Regions from separate parts of the Nocardia sp. NPDC020380 genome, predicted to be linked through region 1. Evidence: riboswitches for the same ligand, from Rfam matches in the RefSeq annotation. Region 1 holds a riboswitch; each other region holds the start of a gene.
What was found. A riboswitch is a leader RNA that binds a small molecule or an ion and turns the genes downstream of it on or off. The one in region 1 is predicted to bind magnesium.
Positions count from the first base shown of each region.

Region 2: it holds a riboswitch for magnesium, as region 1 does, so the genes downstream of both, ACH438_RS33060 (stealth conserved region 3 domain-containing protein) here and ACH438_RS39090 (MgtC/SapB family protein) in region 1, are expected to answer to the same signal.
Region 3: it holds a riboswitch for magnesium, as region 1 does, so the genes downstream of both, ACH438_RS44340 (NRAMP family divalent metal transporter) here and ACH438_RS39090 (MgtC/SapB family protein) in region 1, are expected to answer to the same signal.
Region 4: it holds a riboswitch for magnesium, as region 1 does, so the genes downstream of both, ACH438_RS23705 (hypothetical protein) here and ACH438_RS39090 (MgtC/SapB family protein) in region 1, are expected to answer to the same signal.

Region 1 is NZ_JBIRVQ010000018.1:98,131-103,514, forward strand. It holds gene ACH438_RS39065 (ferric reductase-like transmembrane domain-containing protein) at 1-27, opposite strand, end outside; gene ACH438_RS39070 (hypothetical protein) at 328-741, shown strand; gene ACH438_RS39075 (TetR/AcrR family transcriptional regulator) at 885-1,508, shown strand; gene ACH438_RS39080 (VOC family protein) at 1,528-1,995, opposite strand; gene ACH438_RS39085 (TetR/AcrR family transcriptional regulator) at 2,083-2,718, shown strand; M-box (ykoK) riboswitch at 2,776-2,950, shown strand; gene ACH438_RS39090 (MgtC/SapB family protein) at 3,146-3,853, shown strand; gene ACH438_RS39095 (ABC transporter permease) at 3,850-5,384, shown strand, end outside.
Region 2 is NZ_JBIRVQ010000013.1:186,415-191,798, forward strand. It holds gene ACH438_RS33055 (vWA domain-containing protein) at 1-425, opposite strand, end outside; gene ACH438_RS33060 (stealth conserved region 3 domain-containing protein) at 576-1,964, opposite strand; M-box (ykoK) riboswitch at 2,035-2,214, opposite strand; gene ACH438_RS33065 (fatty acid desaturase family protein) at 2,440-3,534, opposite strand; gene ACH438_RS33070 (NYN domain-containing protein) at 3,653-4,060, opposite strand; gene ACH438_RS33075 (AraC family transcriptional regulator) at 4,050-5,159, opposite strand; gene ACH438_RS33080 (cytochrome P450) at 5,275-5,384, opposite strand, start outside.
Region 3 is NZ_JBIRVQ010000027.1:61,773-67,156, reverse strand. It holds gene dinB (DNA polymerase IV) at 1-183, shown strand, start outside; gene ACH438_RS44350 (aminoglycoside phosphotransferase family protein) at 193-1,146, opposite strand; gene ACH438_RS44345 (hypothetical protein) at 1,182-1,901, opposite strand; M-box (ykoK) riboswitch at 2,235-2,414, shown strand; gene ACH438_RS44340 (NRAMP family divalent metal transporter) at 2,761-4,515, shown strand; gene ACH438_RS44335 (hypothetical protein) at 4,594-5,384, opposite strand, start outside.
Region 4 is NZ_JBIRVQ010000008.1:267,557-272,940, reverse strand. It holds gene ACH438_RS23730 (AraC family transcriptional regulator ligand-binding domain-containing protein) at 1-114, shown strand, start outside; gene ACH438_RS23725 (AraC family transcriptional regulator ligand-binding domain-containing protein) at 125-1,117, shown strand; gene ACH438_RS23720 (hypothetical protein) at 1,398-1,589, shown strand; gene ACH438_RS23715 (DUF3558 domain-containing protein) at 1,629-2,150, opposite strand; gene ACH438_RS23710 (DUF3558 domain-containing protein) at 2,150-2,677, opposite strand; M-box (ykoK) riboswitch at 2,759-2,929, shown strand; gene ACH438_RS23705 (hypothetical protein) at 3,112-3,861, shown strand; gene ACH438_RS23700 (ABC transporter permease) at 3,861-5,384, shown strand, end outside.

The DNA.
Region 1 (5,384 bases):
CCCGAGCCAGCCGATTCCCCGCATCACCAGCGACAAACGATTCTCCTGACCATTCGACCCGCCGGCACGGTGGCGAGCGCGGACACGGTGGGAACAGCTGCCGGAACGGATCCGGAGCGAGTCCGGACGTCGAGAACCCGCACCTACGGTACGGCAGCGCCACCGGATTCGATTCGACCAGCGCGCCGCGTCGCCGGCCAGGGCCACCGGGCCCATCCCGGGGGTGCCGGGCGGCCCGAATCCGGCGTGTCGCTGCCCCTGAACGCCGACACTGGCGTATATGCGCCATCCACGGCGCATGTATCGGTTCGAAATCTTCATGGGGAGATGATCGAGATGATTCGGCATCGCAAATCGGTTGTCGCCGCTACCGCGCTCGCCGCGGCGGCGACGTCGCTGGTGTTGGCCGCACCGGATGCGGCCGCCGACGTCAACAGCGTGACGGTGACGGGCACCAGCCTCAGTCTGGGCGTCGACAGGTTCGGTACCGGCTGCTCCTACACGGTCGACGTGACCGGCAGCCCGTACGAGGACGTGTACCTCTTCGACAGCAACAGTGCCGGCTTCGGTCAGCAGCAGCTGCGCCTGGACAACAGCGGCAACGCCTCCACCAGCTGGAGTCCGTCCGCGACGGGCACGCATGTGATCACGGCCTGGGCGCGCCGCGGCGGACCGCAGTTCGCCTGGGAGCAGGTCGGATCCGGTATGGATCTCGGCAGCGCGTGCGTGGTCACCAGCTGAGCACGGACACAGGCCCGATTCCTGGACCGGTCCTCGACCTGGAGTTGTGCTGACACGGCTCCCATTGTGAAACACCGAAATCCGTGCCGTGATCGAATCGGGGTGTGCGTGGGCGGCCGGGGCCGGGCATTAGTCTTCAGGAGGTGCACACCGAGCAGCCCTCCCCCGACGCCGAACCCCGAATCTGGGGCGGTACGACCCTCACCGAACGCCGTGAGGTGCGGCGTGCGGCGCTGCTGGAGGCCGCGCTGGATCTGATCGGGGAGTCCGGGGCGGGGGCGGTGACCATGCGGGCGGTGTGCCGGCGGGCGGGGCTGACGGATCGCTATTTCTATGAATCCTTCACCAGCCGTGACGAATTGCTGGATGTGCTGTATCGGCTGGTCGCCGATGAGTTCCTGGAGCCGATGACGGCGTTCGCGGTGGTCGATGATCCGAGCCGGGATCGGGCGCTGTCGGAGGTATTGCTGGACAAGGTGCTGGCCGATCCGCGCAAGTCGCGGTTGTTCCTGGTGGAGCCGTATTCGTCGACGGGGTTGGGGCAGACCACGATTGCGGTCATGCCGGCGTTCACCCGGCTCATCCAGGATCATCTGTTCGCCCATATCGAGGATCCGGTGCGGCGGCGGCTGGCGGCGGTGACCATGGCCAGCGGTAATGCGGGCATGTTCTCCGCGTGGCTGAACGGCACGCTGCGCGCCAGCCGCGAGCAGCTGGTCGATCATCTGGTGGCGACCATCGCCGCCTATCGCACGATGTATCGCTGAGCTCGCGCGGGCGCGGGGTTCAGTCGCCGCCGGTGATCGGCGGGAAGTTCAGGTAGTGCGCGAGAGCCGGTCCGCCGCGGCCCATTTCGACCAGTTCCAGGCGCAGGCCGTCGCCGGTGCGGTGGTAGTAGACGCCGGGTTCGGTATCGCCATTGAGGACCACGGCACTGGCCTCGCACGGGAAGCCCGCGGCGGTCATGCGCTCGGATTCGGCGTGGGCGTCGGCGGCCCAGTAGCCGATGTGGTGCAGGCCCGGGGTCGACCAGATCGTGCCCGGGGTGAGCTCGAGCAGCTCGATATAGGGCGGTCCCTGCACGGAAATGGTGAGCAGGGGCGCGAGTTCCGGAAGTGGTCCGGGTTCGTGCTGGTGTCCGCTGGGCACGATGGGCAGCCACTGCAGCCCGAGCAGCTCGGTGAGTTCGTCCATGGCCTCGCGCAGATCGGTGACCACCACGCCCAGGTGGTAGCCGGCGGTGATGACGGGCATTTCCGGTCTCCTCCGTTCGATGGATCGGGACGGCCTCACCGTAACAATCAGTCCGACCGGTCGGATATATTGTGTTAGATTCTTCACGTGCCCACCACCGACGGACGCCGCCTGCGCGGCCATCGCACCCGCGAATCGGTGCTCGAGGCCGCGGTCGCGACCGCCTCGACCGCCGGTTTGGACGGGCTGAGCCTCGCGCAGCTGGCCACCGGTCTCGGCATCAGCAAATCGGCGCTGTTCACTCACTGGCCCGACAAGCAGACGCTGCAACTGGCGGTCATCGACCAGGCCGCCGCGCAATGGGCGGATCGGATCGTGCGCCCGGCCCTCGACGGCCGCCACGGCCTGGCGGCGCTGTGGGCCGTGCAGGAAAACCGCCTGGCCTTCTACGCCGCGCCGGTGCTGCCCGGCCGCTGCTTCTTCGTCACCGCCTACACCGAATTCGACGATCGCCCCGGCCCGGTGCAGGATCGGCTGCGCGCACAGCTCGTGCAGTGGGAAGCCTTCCAGGCCAACCTGATTCGCGAATCGATCACCGCCGGAGAGCTGCGGCCCGAGACGCCCGTGCAGTTGCTGGCCTTCGAGCTCGACGCCCTCGGTCAGGCGGTGGTCACCCGCGCGCGGCTGCTCGAAGCGGACACCGTCTTCGCCGAGGCGCGTGCCGCGCTGCTGGCGCGATTGCGGCACTGGGCAACTCGCCCCGATACCCTCCCGGCGGCCTAGGACCGCGCTCACATCGAGTTGCCGAATCGGTTGGCGCGGTGTTAACTCGCTGGCGCAAGGTGCCGTCGTTAGCTGAGGCTCCTTCACGGAAACAGGCCGGCGACCCCGAACGTCGAGAGACGCCCAAGGTCAGGACAGGCCGCCCCGAACTAAGGGGTGGCCCCGACCGGCTCCCGCAGTTGACGCGGGTTCACGCCGTGGAGTGCTGAAGGTCTTACGAAGGGTGGTATCCGTGCCCGGCGCGTCCGCCGGGCCCCTCCCTGGCGCGTGCGCGGTGGAACGAGGAGGTGGTCGGCATGCCCGATGGGGACACAGGTCCGTTAGCCAATCGTTCACTCGGTGACACCGACACAATCCGCTTTCCGCTACCTGTCGAGCGGTAGCGTGCGATTTCGAGTGCGCCGACGCTAGCTGGGAGAAGGGCGTCATGTCGACGTTGGAGATGCTGTTACGGCTCGGCGCGGGTGTCGGGCTGGGCGCGGTGATCGGGTTCGAGCGCCAGTACCGGGCCCGCATGGCCGGGTTGCGGACGAACACGCTGGTCGCCGCGGGTTCGACCTTGTTCGTATTGCTGTCCGCGCACGGGTTCCACGGTGGCGACGCCGACCCGACTCGGGTTGCGGCGCAGGTGGTTTCGGGTATCGGTTTCCTCGGCGCGGGTGTGATCATGCGGGAGGGTTTCACGGTGCGCGGGCTGAATACCGCGGCCACACTGTGGTGTTCGGCGGCGGTGGGTTCGCTCGCGGGTGCGGGCATGTACGACACGGCCGCGGCGGGCACGGTGGCGGTGGTCGTGGTGAACACCGCCCTGCGCACGGCGGCGCGCGCGGTGGACCGGCCGCAGGAATCCCATGAGATCGAGGCGCTCTACGCCTTCACCGCCGCGACCGACGATTCGCACGAGGCGCATGTGCGCGCCCTGCTGGTGCAGTCGCTGACCCGCACCGATTTCCGCCTGGTGTCGATCTCCAGTCATGACACCCAGCCCGGCCGGGTGCAGGTGCGCGCCGAGCTCACCGGTGATCGCCGCGATGATCGCCAGATGGAGGCCGCGGTGAGCCGCTTGAGCCTGGAACCGTCGGTGACCAGCGTCGGCTGGCGCACGGTCCCGCAGCCCACGGTGGCCGACGAATGACCGCGGGCCTACGCTCCTATCCCTCGCGCGGGGCGCTGGATCGCCCGCGCTCACGCTGGGCCGATGTGGCCGTGTTCCTGGGCGCGGCCATCCTGATCTGGATCATCGTCAAGGTGTCCGCGGGCATGCACGTGCCCTTCGATCAGGCCACCGCGGCCACCAACATCTCCACCGATCCGGCGAAACTGCCCTACTACGCGGCCCGTTCGCTGTTGCGCATGTTCATCGCGCTCGGGGTGTCGATCGTGTTCACCTTCGTCTACGCCGAGGCGGCCGCCCGGCTGCCGCGTGCGGAGAAGGCGCTGCTGCCGGCCCTGGACATCCTGCAGTCGGTGCCGATCCTAGGTTTCCTGTCGGTGACGGTGACCGGGTTCATCGCCCTGTTCCCGGGGTCCTCGCTGGGCCTGGAGTGCGCGTCGATCTTCGCGATCTTCACCTCGCAGGCCTGGAACATGACCTTCGCGTTCCATCACAGCCTGCTGTCGCAACCGCGCGAATTGGACGAGGCGGCACGCAATCTGCGCCTGTCGCGCTGGCAGCGGTTCTGGCGGGTGGATGTCCCCTCGGGCATGTTCCCGCTGGTGTGGAACGCCATGATGAGTTTCGGCGGCGGCTGGTTCTTCCTGACCGCGGCCGAGGCGATCAGCGTCAACAACCGCAATTACGCGCTGCCGGGCATCGGTTCCTATGTGGCCTCGGCGACCGCGGATTCGGCGACCGGCAAGGTGCTGCTGGCGATCGCGGTCATGATCATCATGGTGATCGGGCTGAATGTGCTGTTCTGGCGCCCGATCACGGTGTGGGCGGAACGATTCCGGGTGGAGGACAGCGAATCCGCCGACGGGCCGCGCAGCCTGGTGCTGGATCTGTTGCGCCGCAGCCACATTCCGGGCCTGCTGGGCCGGGTCTTCGGGCCGCTGATCTTCCCGGTGGATCGCGCCATGCGGATGTTCGGGCTGGCCGAGCATCCCCTGTATGTGCCGCCGGCACGCCGACGCGCCGCGGATGTGGTGTTCACGCTGGTGGTGCTGGCCGCGCTGATCTACGGCGCCTATCACATGCTGCACTACATCGGCACCACGGTCGGTTTCGGCGAGATCGCGCATGCCCTCGGGCTGGGCGGGATCACGCTGATCCGTGTGGTGGTGCTGCTGATCCTGGCCACGGCGGTGTGGGTGCCGATCGGGGTGTGGATCGGGTTGAACCCCAAGGTGACCCGCGTCGCGCAGCCGATCGTGCAGGTGCTGGCCAGCTTCCCCGCGAACTTCCTGTTCCCGCTGGTGGGTGCGGTGCTGATCGCGACGGGCGCGAGCCTGCAGTGGGCGGGCACGCTGCTCATGGCGCTGGGTGCGCAGTGGTACATCCTGTTCAATGTGATCGCCGGCGCCGCGGCGGTGCCCAACGATCTGCGCGAGGCGGCGGCGAATCTGCGGCTGCCGCGGCTGTTGTGGTGGCGCAAGCTGATCCTGCCGGCCATCTTCCCCAGTTATGTCACCGGTGCGATCACCGCGGCGGGCGGGGCGTGGAACGC
Region 2 (5,384 bases), on a different contig from region 1:
AGCGCACGATTCATCGGCGTGCCGCCGTCGGCGTACGGATCCATCCACAGCGGGAAGGTCACCGTCGTCTCGACGAGCCCGCCCGCACCGTCGGGCACCTTCTTCACCCGTTCGTCCACGCGCGCCGGATTATCGGCAACCTCGCTGAGCGGCACCAGATCCCGCCCGGCCAGCGTGCCGGAGAAGGCCGAGCCGACGGTCGCGCCGTAGCCGATCACCGCGACATGGAAGTAGTCCCGGACGCCTTCCTCCTTGGCGCACTTGACGGCTAGTTCGGTCAGCAGCCGATTGATCGCATCGGCAACGACATCCGCCTTCCGCTGCGGTATGCCGCCGCCGATCTGATCGTTCATCGACGTCGATCGGTCGACCAGGAAGATGAAGCAGGTCGGATTCGTCCGGCTGATCTCCGCCGTGTACGGCATGAGCGCTCCCCAATGGTTTGCGAAACACGTGCTTGGCAACACACGAGACTCACCCCATGATGCCGCGCCACCGGCAGCGCGGCACCCATACGATCCAACCTCCCAGCCACCGGACCCCAACCTCCCAGCGGAGTCCCAATTTCGGTGGTGTCAGACCGCGACCGGTTCGGCGCGATCGTCACCCGGCGACCGCAGTTCGACCCGCTCCCAGGGGCCGGGTTCCGGGAAGTAGTGCTGCAGGAAGTTGCGCACGCGGGCGGTGCGATGCGTTTCCTCGATCTCGGGGAAACTGCCGTCGTTCAGGCAGAAGAAATCGGCGTCGCGCCGAATCCCCAGTCCGACAAGCTGATCCAGCCCTTCCCGCGTGGTGGTGTCGACATAGCGGGCGCGGGCGGTCTCGTGCTGCACCGCGCGGCCGGAGAGCAGCGCGTAGTAGTGGTAGAGCGAATTGGTGACCGAGATATCGGTGCTGGAACGGAAACGGCTGGCCTGAGTGCGGGCGAAATCGTCGGCGAAGACGCCCTCCAGCTCGAACAGCACGCTGCGCCGCAGCGGGGCCGGGGTGTGCTCGAGATGGCGGGTGATCAACTGGCCGAAACGATTCCGCAGCAATTGCCGGTTGTTGCGGGCCGCGTTCTCGTATCCGCTGCGCCGCACGGCCCGGGTGCCGGTGCCGATGCGCACCGGGGATTCGATGAACTTGCTGATCCCGCCCGAGGTGAAGAACATGGTCGGCCGCATGGGACGGCCGAAGAACATATCGTCGTTGGCGTAGATGAAATGCTCGCTCAGCCCCGGAATGTGGTGCAGCTGCGATTCCACGGCATGCGAATTGAAGGTGGGCAGGCGCGACCGATCCGAAAAGTGCTCGGCCGCACGCACGATCGTCACCTGCGGGTGCTCGTCCAGCCAGGCCGGCGGCGTGCAATCGGTGGCGATGAAGATGCGCCGCACCCACGGCGCGTTCGCGTAGACCGAGCGCAGCGCGTAGCGCAGTTCGTCGATCTGGCGGACCCGTGCCGGCGCGGCGTCGCCCTCGCCGAGCAGCACCTCGGAAATCGCCTCGGACCGCAGCGCATTCCGCGCCGGATCGGCGGCGTCCACCCAGGAGAACACCACGTCGATATCGAAATCCACATCGCCGGCGTGCACGTCGAACATGCCGCGCAGCGTGTCCCAGTCGTAGCCGAAGCGGCGGATCCGGGTCCGCTGCAGATCCTCGGCCGGAATGCGTTCGCGGGTAAGGGCATTGGGCCGCGGGCCGAGCAGGCCGTCGGCGCGGTGGTGCCAGAATTCGATATCCACCGTGCCGGGCCCGGCGGCGGCGCTGACCAGCGCGTCCACCCGCGGCCGATAGCGCTGGTCGATGGCCAGCGCCGGTTCGTCGCGCTCGGACCGGATCAGCAGGAACGGAATCTCCTCCGCCGTCAGGACCGCGCGCAGTGCCAGCAGATTACCCAGCGCCGAACGCTCGATATCCGTCACGCCCGCAGGGACACCGGCCACAGCTGCCGGGACGCAGCTCAATACATTCCTCATCGTCACACCTACCTAGAACACGCCGGAATCAGTGACGCACGAAAGAGTTCTGAACGCGAAAGACCTTCGCGTACTACCCCACACGTTGAGTTTCGACACTGAGCGACGTATCCCTGCGGTGCGCAGAATCCGGAAGCCACTTGGGATCAACCCTTAAGCCGGGAAGATCTGTCCTGATCTTGGGCGTCTCTCGACGTCGTCAGATCAGTGGCCTATGTTCGTTCAGGAGCCTCACCTAACGAGGTTCAGTCGCCATCCTAGCCGTCGCTCTTGGGCACGACAACCGGCCCCGGCCCACCTGAACAGCGCCACTGGCCGTCGGCGTACTGCGGAAACTGCCACGGCGTGTGGCATTTCAGGTCCGGGGGCGGTGTTTGCGGCGCGGGATCGGCGGTCGCCGATCCCATCACACCCACCGCACACAGCACACCGACGGCTACCGCGGTCCATCGATGAGACATACGTCTCCATTCCCTCAGGCGGGCTGCCGCAGCGGGCTGCCGGCTTCGTGCAGGTGGCGCAACGCCTGTGCGTAGGACTCCAGCAGACCGGTCTCGCAGTAGGGGATTTCGTGCTCGGCGCAGAAGGCGATCACCATGGGCCGCGCCAGCTGCAGATTCGGGCGGGGCATGGAGGGGAACAGATGATGCTCGATCTGATAGTTCAGACCACCCAGCGCCACATCGGTGAACCAGCCGCCGCGCACATTGCGCGAGGTGAGCACCTGCCGACGGAGGAAATCGACGGCGCCGGGCTCGTCGAATACTTCCATCCCCTTGTGATTGGGCGCGAAGGTGCAACCCATGTAGAGGCCGAACAGGCCCTGCTGCACCGCGATGAAGACCAGCGCCTTACCCGGTGACAGCACCAGGAATACGACCGACAGATACGCGATCGCGTGCAGGGCGAGCAGCGCGCCCTCCCAGCCCCAGTTCGGAATCGACCGCCGCCACACCGCGCGCACGCTCGACCAGTGCAGGCTGCCGCCCTCGAGCAGCAGCATCGGGAAGAACAGCCACGCCTGATAGCGGAAGATGAAGGCCCGGAAGCCGCGACCGGTCGCGGCGCGCCCGCTCGAATGCGCCAGGATGCCCATCACATCGGGATCCGCGCCCTCGGTATTCGGATTGGCGTGGTGCCGATTGTGATTGCTGGTCCACCAGCCGATACTCAGACCGATGCCGAGATTTCCGAACAGCAGCCCGGCCAGATAATTGATCCGGCGGGTGCCGAAGATCTGCTGATGCCCGGCATCGTGACCGAGGAAGGCGAACTGCGCGAACACCAGCGCGAGAAATACCGCGGTGCCCAGCTGCCACCACGAATCGCCGATGAGCGCGAACGCAACCCACCCGCCCAGGAAGGCGGCCACCGTGATCCCGGCGCGCACGCCATAGGACCGCAGGCGCCGATTCAGCAATCCGGCATCCCGGATCTGGCGCATGAGCACCGCGTATTCGCTGCCACGCCGGACACCCGCGGCGGGCGCGGGCCGCGGTTCGGTGTCGATCAGCAACGCGGAAAGGGGAATTGCGCTGTCGGGGTCACCGACTGCGGAAGGTACGGGCACTCCACCTACGCTAACCGTAGGAGGCGAACAACAGGCCCCTGTCGCCGAAACAATTAGCGGCGTGGCACGCATCGGGCGCGTTCCGCCCGCAAAACCGCAGCATGCGGGCCGGGCGAGCCTAGGGCGTGAGCTGTTCGAGCAGCCAGCGCGGACCGACCGTGACGGCGCCGAACGGCTCGACGCGCTCGCGTAATCCGCGATCGGCCGTCACCACGGTGATCATTCGATCGCTCTGTTCGGCCACGGCGGCGGCCACCACGCGCACGATCTCGTCATCGCCGGACCCGGCGGCCGGCACCACCCGCAAACCGTCGAACTCCGCCGCGTCGCCGGCGAGCGCGGCCTTGGCCGCGCCCTCGAGTACGACGGTCACCTCGGTCGGCTGCACCGAATCCAGTTCCGCCGCGGCCAGCTGTCCGAGTAATCGCCGCGCCGCGCCCGCGCGATCGCGCCACCATCCGTCGGGGCGCGAACCCACCACATTCGCCGCGTCCACGACAATCAGCCGAATTGCGTCATCCGTCACGCCCCCAGTCTTCTCCTTCGTATTCGCCGTGGCCGACATTGACCGTTTGTGGCCCGATACGGACGGCTTTCGCGGCGATATCGTTACCGCGGTGCGCGCGGGCGAAAGTGCCCGGGGTTTGCCCCTTCCAGGTACGGAAGGTCGAGGCGAAGGACGAAACACTCGAATAGCCCAGGCGATCGGCGACCGATTCCACCGTCAGGCCGGTCATCAGCAGTTCCTCGGCGAGCAGCCCGACTGTCTCGCAGCTCAATTCACGGAAGGTGGTGCCTTCCTCGGCGAGCCGGCGGCGCAGCGTCCGCACGCTGATATCGAGCCCGGCCGCGATACTGGACTGATCGGCGGTGCCGACGCTGTGCACCAGCAGTTCCCGCACCCGCCCGCTGATTCCGGTGCGCTGCTTGCGCCGCTGCATGATGTCGACGCACTGCTGCTCGTAGGCCCGCGCCAGCGCCGCATTCGCCTGTGCGGGGCGCATTTCCAGCATGGCGGCCCGCATCACGATCTCGAAGCGCGGCGCGTCGAAGTTCAGCTCCTCGACATTGAGCACGACCCCGAGCGTCTCGTAGACCGGATGCGGCTCCCATTCCAGATCCACCCGGGTGACCGGAAACGGCATGGGCAGCAGATCCTGCTGGATCGTGGAGATCATGGCGATATCCCGCTCCTGGGCGAAGCGCCGCAGATCCGCCGGCACCACGCGATCATCGCGCAGCAAGGTGATTTCCGAACCGCGGACCTCGAGGTAGTGATGCGCGATGGCCACTGACAGATCGGTGTATCGCAGCGCGATCTCGAGCGCATCGCGCAGGCTGGGACTGCCGATCATGGCGAAGCCCAGCACGCCGAAACTCGTTGGATGACACTGGAACCCGGCCAGGAACCCCAGCCCGGGTTCGTTCCCCAGCCCCTCCACCACCGTCCGCAAGACGGTGAGCTCCTGTTCGAGCAGGATCTCCCCCGCGGGCTCGGCCAGTTCGCGTTCCTCGATCCCGCTGCCCTTCAGCACGACCTGGATCGGCATCCCACGCCCGACCGCGAACTCGGCCAGCAATGCCGTACCACCGATGGAACGAACCCTCCCCAACCCGTCACCCATCGACGCATCCTCGCAAATATCGAGCACACGCGGACCGAGAACCCATCGGTAACATCCCCCGGCGGCCGGTCATCGACGTGCTGACCGAAAACCGGGGAACGTCGGCGTTATTCGGTTACCACAGCACCGGCAGTCGCTCCGGGATCCGCTTCATGAAACGGGTGCGCCACACCAGCTGATCGATCGGGACCGCCAGATCCAGCGTGGGAATGCGGTCCAGGAGCG
Region 3 (5,384 bases), on a different contig from region 1:
GCCCTGACCAACCTCGACGATGCCGACACCATGCAACTGTCGCTGCCGCTGGAACATCGCGCCGAGTCCACCCTCGACTCGACCCTGGATGCCCTGCGCGACCGTTTCGGTTCGGGTGCGGTAACCCGCGCCGCCCTCCTCCATCGAGGCGAGGGCCTGTCGGTCCCCATGCTCCCCGACTGATCGGCGAGATCAGGACATCCCGTCGATCAGCTCCACCAGGTTGGACCAGGACTGCGCGTCGTCGGCGGAGTCGGTGTGCGGGCGACGGAAACGGTGGACGTATTCGCCGGCATCGGTGAGATCCCAACGGCGGCGGTACAACTCGATGAGCTCCGGTCGCGGGTCCACGCCGGTGGCGTGCGCATAGGCCGCCAGGAGGGAGCCGTCGCCGGGGTCGAGATCCCACAGATCGCGTTCGGGCGGGGCGACGAGAGCGGTATCCCAGTCGAGCAACCGCCAGCCCTCCGAAGTCCGGATGGTGTTGCCCGCGTGCGGTTCTCCGTGCGTGACGACCGCCCGCGCCGAGGCGGTGCGGGCGGCTCCGGCGAGGGCGTCGTAGCGAGCGAACTCGGCACGCAGGGCCCCGGCACGGCGGGCGAGCAGGTCGACCATCGGCGCGGCGTACGGACCCTCGTCGGCCACATGACCGGCGAGCGCGGCGTCGATCTCCGCGCGGTGGGTGATCGTGAAGTCGTCGGTTCGAGCGGCGCCGGGTACGGCGGCCCCGTGCACCCCGACGATCATGTCGAAGACCGCCTGCCGCTGCCCCTCGTCGCGGAATTCGCCCCAATCGAAATGCTCACCGGCCAGGTACGGGTAGCAGGACACCGCGAATCGCGTTCCGGCCCTGGCCGATACGGCGCCGTCCGTGCCGGTTTCGGGCGCCACGACGAAGTCGAGTCCGGCGGTGCACAGTGCCCGCGCGGTGCCGAGGGCCGCGGTCAATCGTTCGAAGGCCGTCTGCCGGGGCGTGGCCAATTCGTCCACGGTGACGAACCATTCGCGGTCACCGTCACCGGCGCGCCAATGGTGACTGCCGAATCCCAGCGGCACATATTCGAGGATCTCGGCGTGAATGGACCAGTGCCGGAACAGCACGGCGCGCAGGCGGTCGGAGGGTAGATCCCTGGGCGGGGTCAACACTCGGCCAGCCTACGCGCGACTGCGGTGTGCCTTATTTATTTGGCGGGCGCCGGGTTGAACGGGGCGTTGATGGTGGTGAAGTACTGGATCGCGGCCGCGATGGCCACCGGAGCGGTCACCGCGATCGCGCCGGCGATGGCGCCGAGCGGGGCCATGGCCGCCGCGCCGACGAGGCAGCCCACCACGGCGCCCGGCAGGAAGGTGAAGAGGCCGCCGATGATGCCGGTGGCCAGGGTGACGCCGCTGCCGACGGCGAGGCCGCCGAGGGCGCAGCCGACCACGCCGCCACCGATGAGGCCGACCGTCGTGCCGATGACGGCGCCGGTGGAGATGGTGTCCTTCATGCGGTTCCAGGCGGCCTGCTCACGGTCGTACGGGGACTTCCACGGGGCGGTGTCCTGGAAGGGGAGGTCCACCGGGCGGTAGAGCGCGTGCGGCAGGTCGAACAGCGGGGTCAGCGTCGCGGAATTGTCGTGGATCGCCGCGGCGATGGGAAACACGAAATCGTCCACTCGGAAGGATAATTCGGTTCCGGCAATCACCTGGCCATCGGGGGCCTTGATTTCGAAGGCGCCGTTCTCGACCGCGAGTGAGCCGATATCGGTGGAGATTTGGGCGCCGTCGCCGGTGGCGGACGCGGTGTAGTGAATTACATTGTCCGACTGTGCATCAACGTCGGCATGAGCGGCACCGGCGGCGATCACCGATACCGTCGAAGCGAGCGCGGCGAACGCGGCAAGCTTGGTCTCGAGCACGATTTCCCCTCAATCTCAGCCCTGCGGTATCAGGATTTATCGCAGGATTAGCTAGTTCCAAGCAAACCTTAAGTTTGTTCATAGCCATCTGCAATGGACGTTTGTCCTGAAGTGGTGGGACACACAATGGGGAATATCGGTTTCAATGCCCTATATCCGAACCGTAAACCTGAACATACCGATGGTGAACGAAGAGTAAACAAATTCCAAAGTCGGATATAACGGGCAGTATCGGATATCCGCATTTCACGAGGCCCGTTGGGCCCCAGGCGATCCGAAGGAACCGACCGGGCTGATTTGACATATTCGTTGGCGGAGCCCAATATTGCCCAGTCAGCACCTCGCTAGGCGAGGCTCCTGTACGAACACAGGCCACTGATCCGACGACGTCGAGAGACGCCCAGGGTTAGGACAGATCACCCCGGATTAAGGGGTGATCCTAAGTGGCTTCCCCGGGCCGCGAGCCCCCGGATACGTCGTGCAGTGCCGAAGCTCTGACGAGAGGGGTGCGGGGCTTCGCCGTTCGGCGCGGCCGTGTTTCCCTCTTGCCGTCCGTGAGGACTGACGCGACCAGGTACATGGCGTCCGCGTGCGTCCCGACGGCAAGGAGGTGAGGGACGACAAATGAGTTCCGGCGATAGTCCTTATCCCAGTCCGGACTACAGAGTTCTTTCGTTCCCGGCTTGCCGCGAATCGGTAGACGACTGACCCGCAATCACTTTCGGCCTTTCCGGCGATCCATTCGCCGCTGCGAGGTGTCTTCGAGTATGCCCGGGTAATTGACGTGTGCCCGAAATCCGGTGGCAACCGGCACCTTCCGCATGCCGAAGTACCTTTGATCGAAAGCGAGGGAAGGATCATGGCCTTCTTCGCGAACGGCTCCGGCCGCCGCACTGCCACCGTCACCGCACCAGCCGACACCCACCAGCCGACCGGCGCCGTCATGGACAGCGCGCACGTCGGCGACATCGTGGGCGCCCTGGGCACCATCAAGATGCACGACTCCGCCGAAGGGCGTTCGCGCAAGCAGCGACTCCGCATGCTGCTGGCCATCATCGGCCCGGGCCTCATCGTCATGGTCGGCGACAACGACGCCGGTGGCGTCGCCACCTACGCGCAGGCCGGGCAGAACTACGGCATGGCCCTGGTCTGGACCCTCGTACTGCTCATCCCCGTGCTCTACGTGAACCAGGAGATGGTGGTCCGCCTCGGCGCGGTCGCCGGCGTGGGACACGCACGACTCATTTTCGATCGCTTCGGCAAGTTCTGGGGCGCGTTCAGCGTCGGTGACCTGTTCATCGTCAACGCGCTGACCATCGTCACCGAATTCATCGGTGTGTCAATGGCTCTCGGCTACTTCGGGCTGCCGAAGTGGATCGCGGTGCCGCTCGCGGCGCTGCTGCTGTTCGCGGTCGTGGCGGGCGGTTCGTTCCGGCGTTGGGAGCGTTTCCTTTTCGCGCTCATCGCCATCAATATCGTGATGTTCCCCCTCGCGATCATGGTGCACCCGAGCGTCAAGGACACCGCGCACGGCTTCCTCCCGTCCTTCCCGGGCGGCCTGAACTCGACCCTGCTGCTGCTCATCGTCTCCATCGTGGGCACCACCGTGGCGCCGTGGCAGCTGTTCTTCCAGCAGTCCAACATCGTCGACAAGCGCATCACACCGCGCTGGATCAAGTACGAGCGGATCGACCTGTGGGTCGGCATCGTCGTGGTGATGATCGGCGCGATCGCCATCATGGCCGCCGCCACCTTCGGCCTGGCCGGCACCGACGCGATCGGCAACTTCACCGATGCGGGCGCGGTGGCGCAGGCGCTGCACGACCACATGGGCCCGACCGTGGGCGCGCTGTTCGCGATCCTGCTGCTGGACGCCTCGCTCATCGGCGCGAACGCGGTCGGCCTGGCCACCACGTACGCGCTCGGCGACACCCTCGGCAAGCGGCACTCGCTGCACTGGAAGATCAGCGAAGCCCCGGCCTTCTACGCGGGTTACGCGGCGCTGCTGGCCGTCGCGGGCGCGGTGGCGTTCAGCCCCGATCACGTGCTGGGTCTGCTGACCCAGGGTGTGCAGGCCCTGGCCGGTGTCCTGCTGCCCTCGGCCACGGTGTTCCTGGTGCTGCTCTGCAATGACAAGGCGGTGCTCGGGCCGTGGGTGAACACGGTGCGGCAGAACATCGTCGCCGGTGTGATCGTGTGGTCGCTGGTGCTGCTGTCGCTGGCCCTGACCGCCGCCACGTTCTTCCCGAACCTGTCCACGCTGACTCTCGAGGTCGGCTTCGGAGTGGGCGCGCTGATCGGCGTGCTGGGTGGCGCGGCCATGCTGCTGGCCTGGCAGCGCGGCCGGCGCAAAGCCACCGAGCGCACCGCGGCCGAACTGGGCGGCCTGGACCCGGATCAGGTCGAGGAGCTCGACGCGACGCCACTCACCAAGGCCGAGCGCAAGGCGATCCGCGAAACCGACCGCGACACCTGGCGCACCCCCGCGCTGGCCACGCTGGACCGGCCGGCCTTCTCCATGGGCCGCATGGCGGGCATGATCGCACTCCGCGGTTACCTGCTGATCGCCGTGATCCTGGTGGGCGTCAAGATCTTCCAGCAGATCACCGGCTAGCCACCGAACGATCCGAACAACGACTTCGCGCCGGACGCCCTGGGGTGTCCGGCGCGAAGTCGTTTCGGGAGGGCGATTTCAGCAGGTGGCGGGGATGCCGGTCAGGTCGACCTTCGGGTCGGTGATGGGGCAGTTCAGGGGTCTGCCGTCGACGGTTGTGTGGTCGATGTTCAATGCGGCGCTGCCGATCCGGCCATCGCTGCTATTGGTGCGGAGGAGTTCCTCCTGTGCGGCGGTGAGGGTGGTGCGGGCGATGGCGCCGTGCAGGATGGCGGTGTCGCCGACGTTGATGATGTTGATGCCGTGTGCCGCGGCGCCGTTCAGCGTGGTGTCGTGGATGTCGAAGGTCAGTTCGGCGGTGCTGGGCTCGGGGCCGGTCGGGGTGTAGGCGACCAGGCCGATGCCGTCGGCGCTGCAGTCACCGAGGTCGGAGTCGGCGATGGTGAGGTCGGTGTGCGCGGTGCGCCCGAAGTTGGTTGTCACCACGCAGCTTCCGAGATTGGCCGGGACCACGGGGTTGAGGGCCGCGCCCGGGAAGGTCGAGTGGTGCGCGCCGACCCGGTCCAGGGTCAGGGATTGCCGGGCGCCGTCGGTGCTGAGGTTGTAGTTCTCGATGATGTCGCCGGCGACGGTGTCGAAATCGCTGTCGGTGACCCGGACCCGGCTCTCGGGTGCGCCGCTGGTGGTGACGTATTCCAGGCCGTTGGCCGAGAAGTTCCCGTAGCCGTTCCGGAAGGTGTTGTGCGAGAGGCTGACATCCAGGTGCGCCTGCCCGAGCGGGTTGAGGAACACGCCTTCGCTGTCGGCCAGGTTGTTGAGCAGCGAGGTTGCGGGCGAGGCGATCTCGGTCTGGGTATTGCCGTCCAGCT
Region 4 (5,384 bases), on a different contig from region 1:
ACGCTGCAACGCCGGCTGGCGGCCGCGGGCACCAGCTGGAGCCGGGAGCTCGCGGATGCCCGGCGGCGCACGCAGTCCCAGATTCCCGCACCACTGCACCGGCCCGTTCGGTGATGCACCGGTCGTGAACACTCGATCGGAATCGACCGACAGCATTCTCATGGCGCGCTTCGCGCTGGAGCGCGCGGCCCGGCTGGGCCTGGACCCGGATCGGCTGGCCCGGCTTGCGGGCGTGCCGAATTGGCGGGAGGGCGGTGAGTCCGCCCGGGTATCGCACCGGTACTGCACCCGCGTGTGGGAGCTGATCGAACAGCAGACCGGTAATCCGGATATCGCGCTGCGAGCCGCGGAGGAGAGCACCGTCGGCGAATTCGGGCTGCTGGAGTACCTGTTCCTGTCCGGTGAGACGCTGGGCGGCGCGCTCGACGCGTGCGTACGCCATTCCGGCTGCCTGACAACGAGTTACAGTTTGCGGATTGCCGAGCGGACCGAGCATGAGGTCTGCTATGAGGTAGTCAGCTTCACCGAGGACAGCCGCGGGCGAGAGTTGCTGGTACAGGCCGCATTCGCGCTCATTATCGGCCGGGCGCGGGGCGCCACGCGGTATCCGCTGGCGCCGGTCCGGGTTTCGTTCCGCCAACCGGCCCCGGCGTCGCCGGCCGCCTTCACGGAGCTGTTCGGGGCCGCCGCAATCGATTTCGGGTCGGGCTCGGACAGCATCACCTTGCGGGCAGCGGATCTGGCGCTGCCGATGAAGTCCGCGGATCCGGAGTTGACGGCAATTCTGCTGTCCTACGCGGCAACTCTGCCCGCGACCCCAGAGTCCGAGGTGACGTGGCTGGACCGGTTGGGCGCGGTGCTCGATGCGACGCTGACGGAGGGTTCGGCAACGCTGGAGGTGGTGGCAAGACGGTTGCTGACCTCACCTAGATCGTTGCAACGGCGACTCACCGAGCACGGCACCAGCTGGCGCCGGGAACTCGATCTGGCGCGGCAGCGGAGATTGCGCCGGGCGGAACATCTTCCACGCGCTCAGCAGGCGGAATTCCTCGGTTACGCGGATCCCGCGAGCCTCCGCCGGGCGGTGCACCGATGGCGTGGACGCGACGTTTCCTGAGTGGATCCGACCCCGGATGCACCCCGAAAAGGCACCTACCGTACGGTATTTGGGCAACTCCCCAGCAAGAGTTTGGCGCCCCATCGAGCGAGTTGGCGTTTTCGGAACTCCCCTGCGTCACTCGCCGAAACAAAACTGGACGGAAACGCCAGTGACGCGCCGGCCGCGATGCGCGTCACGGCGTTCAGATGCGTGGCGCGGCCGACGATGTCCGCGGCCACGCATCGCCCCGCACTGCCCGCACGACCTACCCGGCCCGGTACTCGATTGGAGCTCGCACATGCCCCACACAGCAGAAACCGCCACCGCCTTCGTCATCACCGCCGTCGAGGCCAAGGGCACGGCCAGCCGTCACGACTTCGATATTCCGGCGATCGTGACCGCCACGCACAGTCTCACGGAGACCTGGGATTTCCATAAAGTGGACCAGAACATGTTCTGGAACATCGCCGCAACGTTTCTCAAGCACTGAGACGGCCCGGAAAACACTGAAACAGGTTGCAGCAGAAAGTCAGACGCCGTCCACCGCGAGGGTGGCCTCGGCCAGAGTCATTGCCGCGGCACACGGATCCGGTTGCGCGGACCGGTCGCGGTTCTGCACCCACCAGGTGACGGTCCCGGTGTCGGCCACCGTCACCGCGCAGCTGCCCGGATCGCCGGAGGCGTGCCAGTACATCCCCGAGAAGTGCTTCACGACCACACGTTCGATCTGATAACCGGACTGCCCGGCCACCTCGGCCTCGCGGCCCATGGTGTCGTTCTGCAGCCAGGCGTAGGTGACATCGACGGGGGCGCCGGCCGAATTCCGGCCGGTCCAATTGCAGATGGTGGGCCGGCTCTGCTGCTGCAGACCGGTCAGGCCGACGATCTGCGCGATCTTCTGATCCTCGATCGGACCGCACCCGGCCAGCAGATTGGGGTCGACCGACTGCCGCACCGCCGAATCCCCGGAATGCTGCGTGCATCCCGTCAGTGTCGCCATGGTGGCCACGGCGGCCGCGGCCAGCGCCACACCCGTCCAGACTCTGCGCATTACCCCTGCCCCGCCTTCGCCAGGGTCTCCGCGGCCAGCTGCTCGAGCGCCGAACACGGCTGCGGGCGGCCGTTTTCGGAGGTACCCGCCTTGATGGACCAATCGATGAAATCGGTGCCGCCGAAGGGCACGCCCACCTCGCAGGACTGCGCGGAGGTCCAGCTCAGGCCGGAGCGGCCGGCCACCGTCACCGTGGCCGGTGTGCTGTCGGTGATCTGATCGCGGCGCGCGTCGAGTCCGGCGCCACGGAACCAATGGAAGATCACGGTGTAGTCGCCGCTGGCGGCCGACTGCCAGCCGCAGCTGAACGGATTGATCGCCACGCGCTGCAGGCCTGGCACTCCCGTCGCCTGTTCGACGTCGGAGTCGGCGACCCCACCGCAGAGCCCGATGGTGTTCGGGGAGGGCGCGATCGGCCCGGCACTCGTGGTCGTCGGCGCCGCCGCCGGCCGATCCGCATGCCCGCAGCCCGCTACCGCCACCCCGATCAGGGCGATCCCCGCCGCTGCCGATACTGCTCTCACCACGCCGACCAGAGTAGGCGACGTATCGAAGATGCGTCGAAAAGAAGCCTTTTGACTTTTTACGGAGCCTTTACTACGTTGGGCATTGCACCTCGATAGGCGAGGCTCCTGTACGAACACAGGCCACTGATCTGACGACGTCGAGAGACGCCCAAGGTTAGGACAGATTTCCCCGGATTAAGGGGTTATCCAAGGTGGCTTCCGTTCATAGCGATACGTCGTACAGTGCCGAAGCTCTGACGAGAGGGGTGTCTGCCCATCTCATGATCCACGGGCCTTCCTCCCAAGCGTGCTCATCGGAATACACGCATGCGCAATTCCGGAACCACAGCGGAATTTCGCGAGAAAAATTCATCACCGTAGGCGCCACAGTGCCGATCGGTAAATTTGTGCTGCCCTGAATACAATTCGGGCAGCGATCACACGAGGCATAAAAGATGAGAATTCGTATGCTCGCGCTCGCCACCGCCGCGATCACCACCACCGCACTGGCCGGCCATGCCGTCGGCCTGGCCGAGCCGCCGGAACACACCGGACCCGCCGAGGCCGGCACCCCGGCCGCTGCGATCGGCGGGCAGGCGCGGATCGAAGACCGCTCGGTCGTGCTGCACACCGATGCCGGGTCGCTCCAGGTCGACGGGAATCAGCTCCGGATCACCGATTCGAACGGCGTGGCGCTCACGGCGATCCCGCTGACGGTCATCCGGCAGGACACCGTCTTCCCGGTCGACGCGCAGGTGGACGGCACCACCGCGACCCTCACCCCGCGCGCCGACCTGGCCCGGCCCGCCACCGCGGCCGAGCGCACCCGGACGGCGCAACTCGATGCCGAGGCCCGCACCACCGAGCCGATCCTGCTGGCGCAGCACATTTCCGATACCCCCGAGGATCGGATGAACACCGCCATGGCCAATGTGAACAACGAGCTGACCGTCGCGCTCGCGGTGGGCACGCTGCTGGGCGCGATCGTCGGCGGGCCGCTGGGGTGTGTATTCACCGGCGCCCTCGGCACCGCGGCCGCCGGGCCGCTCGGCACGATCGTCGGCTGTCTCGCCGGCGCGGTCGTCGGCGCCGGGATGGGCGTGGTGGTGTTCAACCTGATCATCGGCGTGCCCGCGCTGATCGCGTCGGCCGTCCACTACTACAACGTCATGACCGCCCCGCCCGCACCGGAGGCGAACGACTGATGACTCTCGAACTCGCAATCCCCAACGCCCCCAAGACGGCTCCGGATGTCCCGGTCGTCCGCAACCGGCTGCGCGGGACGGATTATCTGCTGATCGGCGCGGCCGCCGTGCTGATCATCGTGGTGCTCAGGCTCTTCCGCGATATGACGGTGCCCTGGACGCCGGACACCGGGCAGGACACCGTTTCCACCGATCCGTCGAACCTGCCGTACTACGCGGCGCGGACCACGCTGCGCATGTTCCTCGGGCTGCTCGCGTCCATTGTGTTCACGCTGGTCGTGGGGCAGTGGGCGGCACGGTCGCGGCGGGCCGAGAAGGTGCTCGTGCCCATGCTCGACGTGCTGCAGTCGGTGCCGGTGCTGGCGCTGGTGTCGATCACGGTGACCGCGTTCGTGGCCCTGTTCCGCGGCTCCTACCTGGGTGCGGAGGCGGCGTGCATCTTCGCCATCTTCACCGCGCAGGCGTGGAACATGACCTTCGCCTACTACCAGGCGCTGCGCAATATGCCGCGCGAGCTCGACGACGCGGCGCGCATGATGCGGCTGACCCGCTGGCAGCGGCTGTGGCGGCTGGAGGTGCCGACCGCCATGGTGCCGATGATCTGGAACGGGATGATGAGCTTCGGGGGCGCGTGGTTCATGCTCGCCTCGTCCGAGGTGATCACGGTCGCGGGCAATGATCAGGCGCTGCCCGGCATGGGCAGTTTCATCGCCGCCGCCACCGTGGACGCGCAGGTCGGGAATCTCATGCTGGGCGCGGCGGTCATGGTGATCACCATCGCGCTGGTGAACGTGCTGTTCTGGCGGCCGTTCACGGCCTGGTCGGAGCGCTTCCGGGTGGAGAACACCGAAAGCGCGCTGGCGCCACGGAGTCTGGTGCTGGACCTGCTGCGGCGCTCCACGCTGCCGGGCCGGACCGCGCGCCTGCTGCGGCCGGTCGGTGAGGGTCTCGACCGGGTCATGCGGGTGTTCGGGCACAGCACGCGCTCCGCGTACGACGACCGGCGCGACAGCCGCACCGGCGACGCGATCTTCTTCGGGCTGCTGTTCGCGGCGCTGGCCTGGGGCACCTGGACGCTGGCCGCCTACTTCGAAAGGACCGTCGGCTTCGCGGAATTCGGGCCGACCACGCTCATGGGCCTGGCCAGTCTGCTCCGCGTGATGGTGCTGCTGGTGGTATCCACGGTGGTGTGGGTGCCGATCGGCGTGTGGATCGGCATGAATCCGCGGGTGTGCCGGTTCGCGCAGCCGGTGGTGCAGGTGCTGGCCAGTTTCCCGGCGCAGTTCCTGTACATCTTCGTGATCGCCGCGCTCACCTACACGGGTATCTCGCTGAATATCGGCGGCACGGTGCTGATGGCGCTGGGCGCGCAGTGGTACGTGCTGTTCAATGTGATCGCCGCGGCCGGGCAGATCCCCACGGATCTGCGGGAGGCCATGGACGATCTGGGCGTGCAGGGCGTGCAGCGCTGGAAGTCGTTGATACTGCCCGCGATCGCGCCCGGGTATGTGGTCGGCGCCATC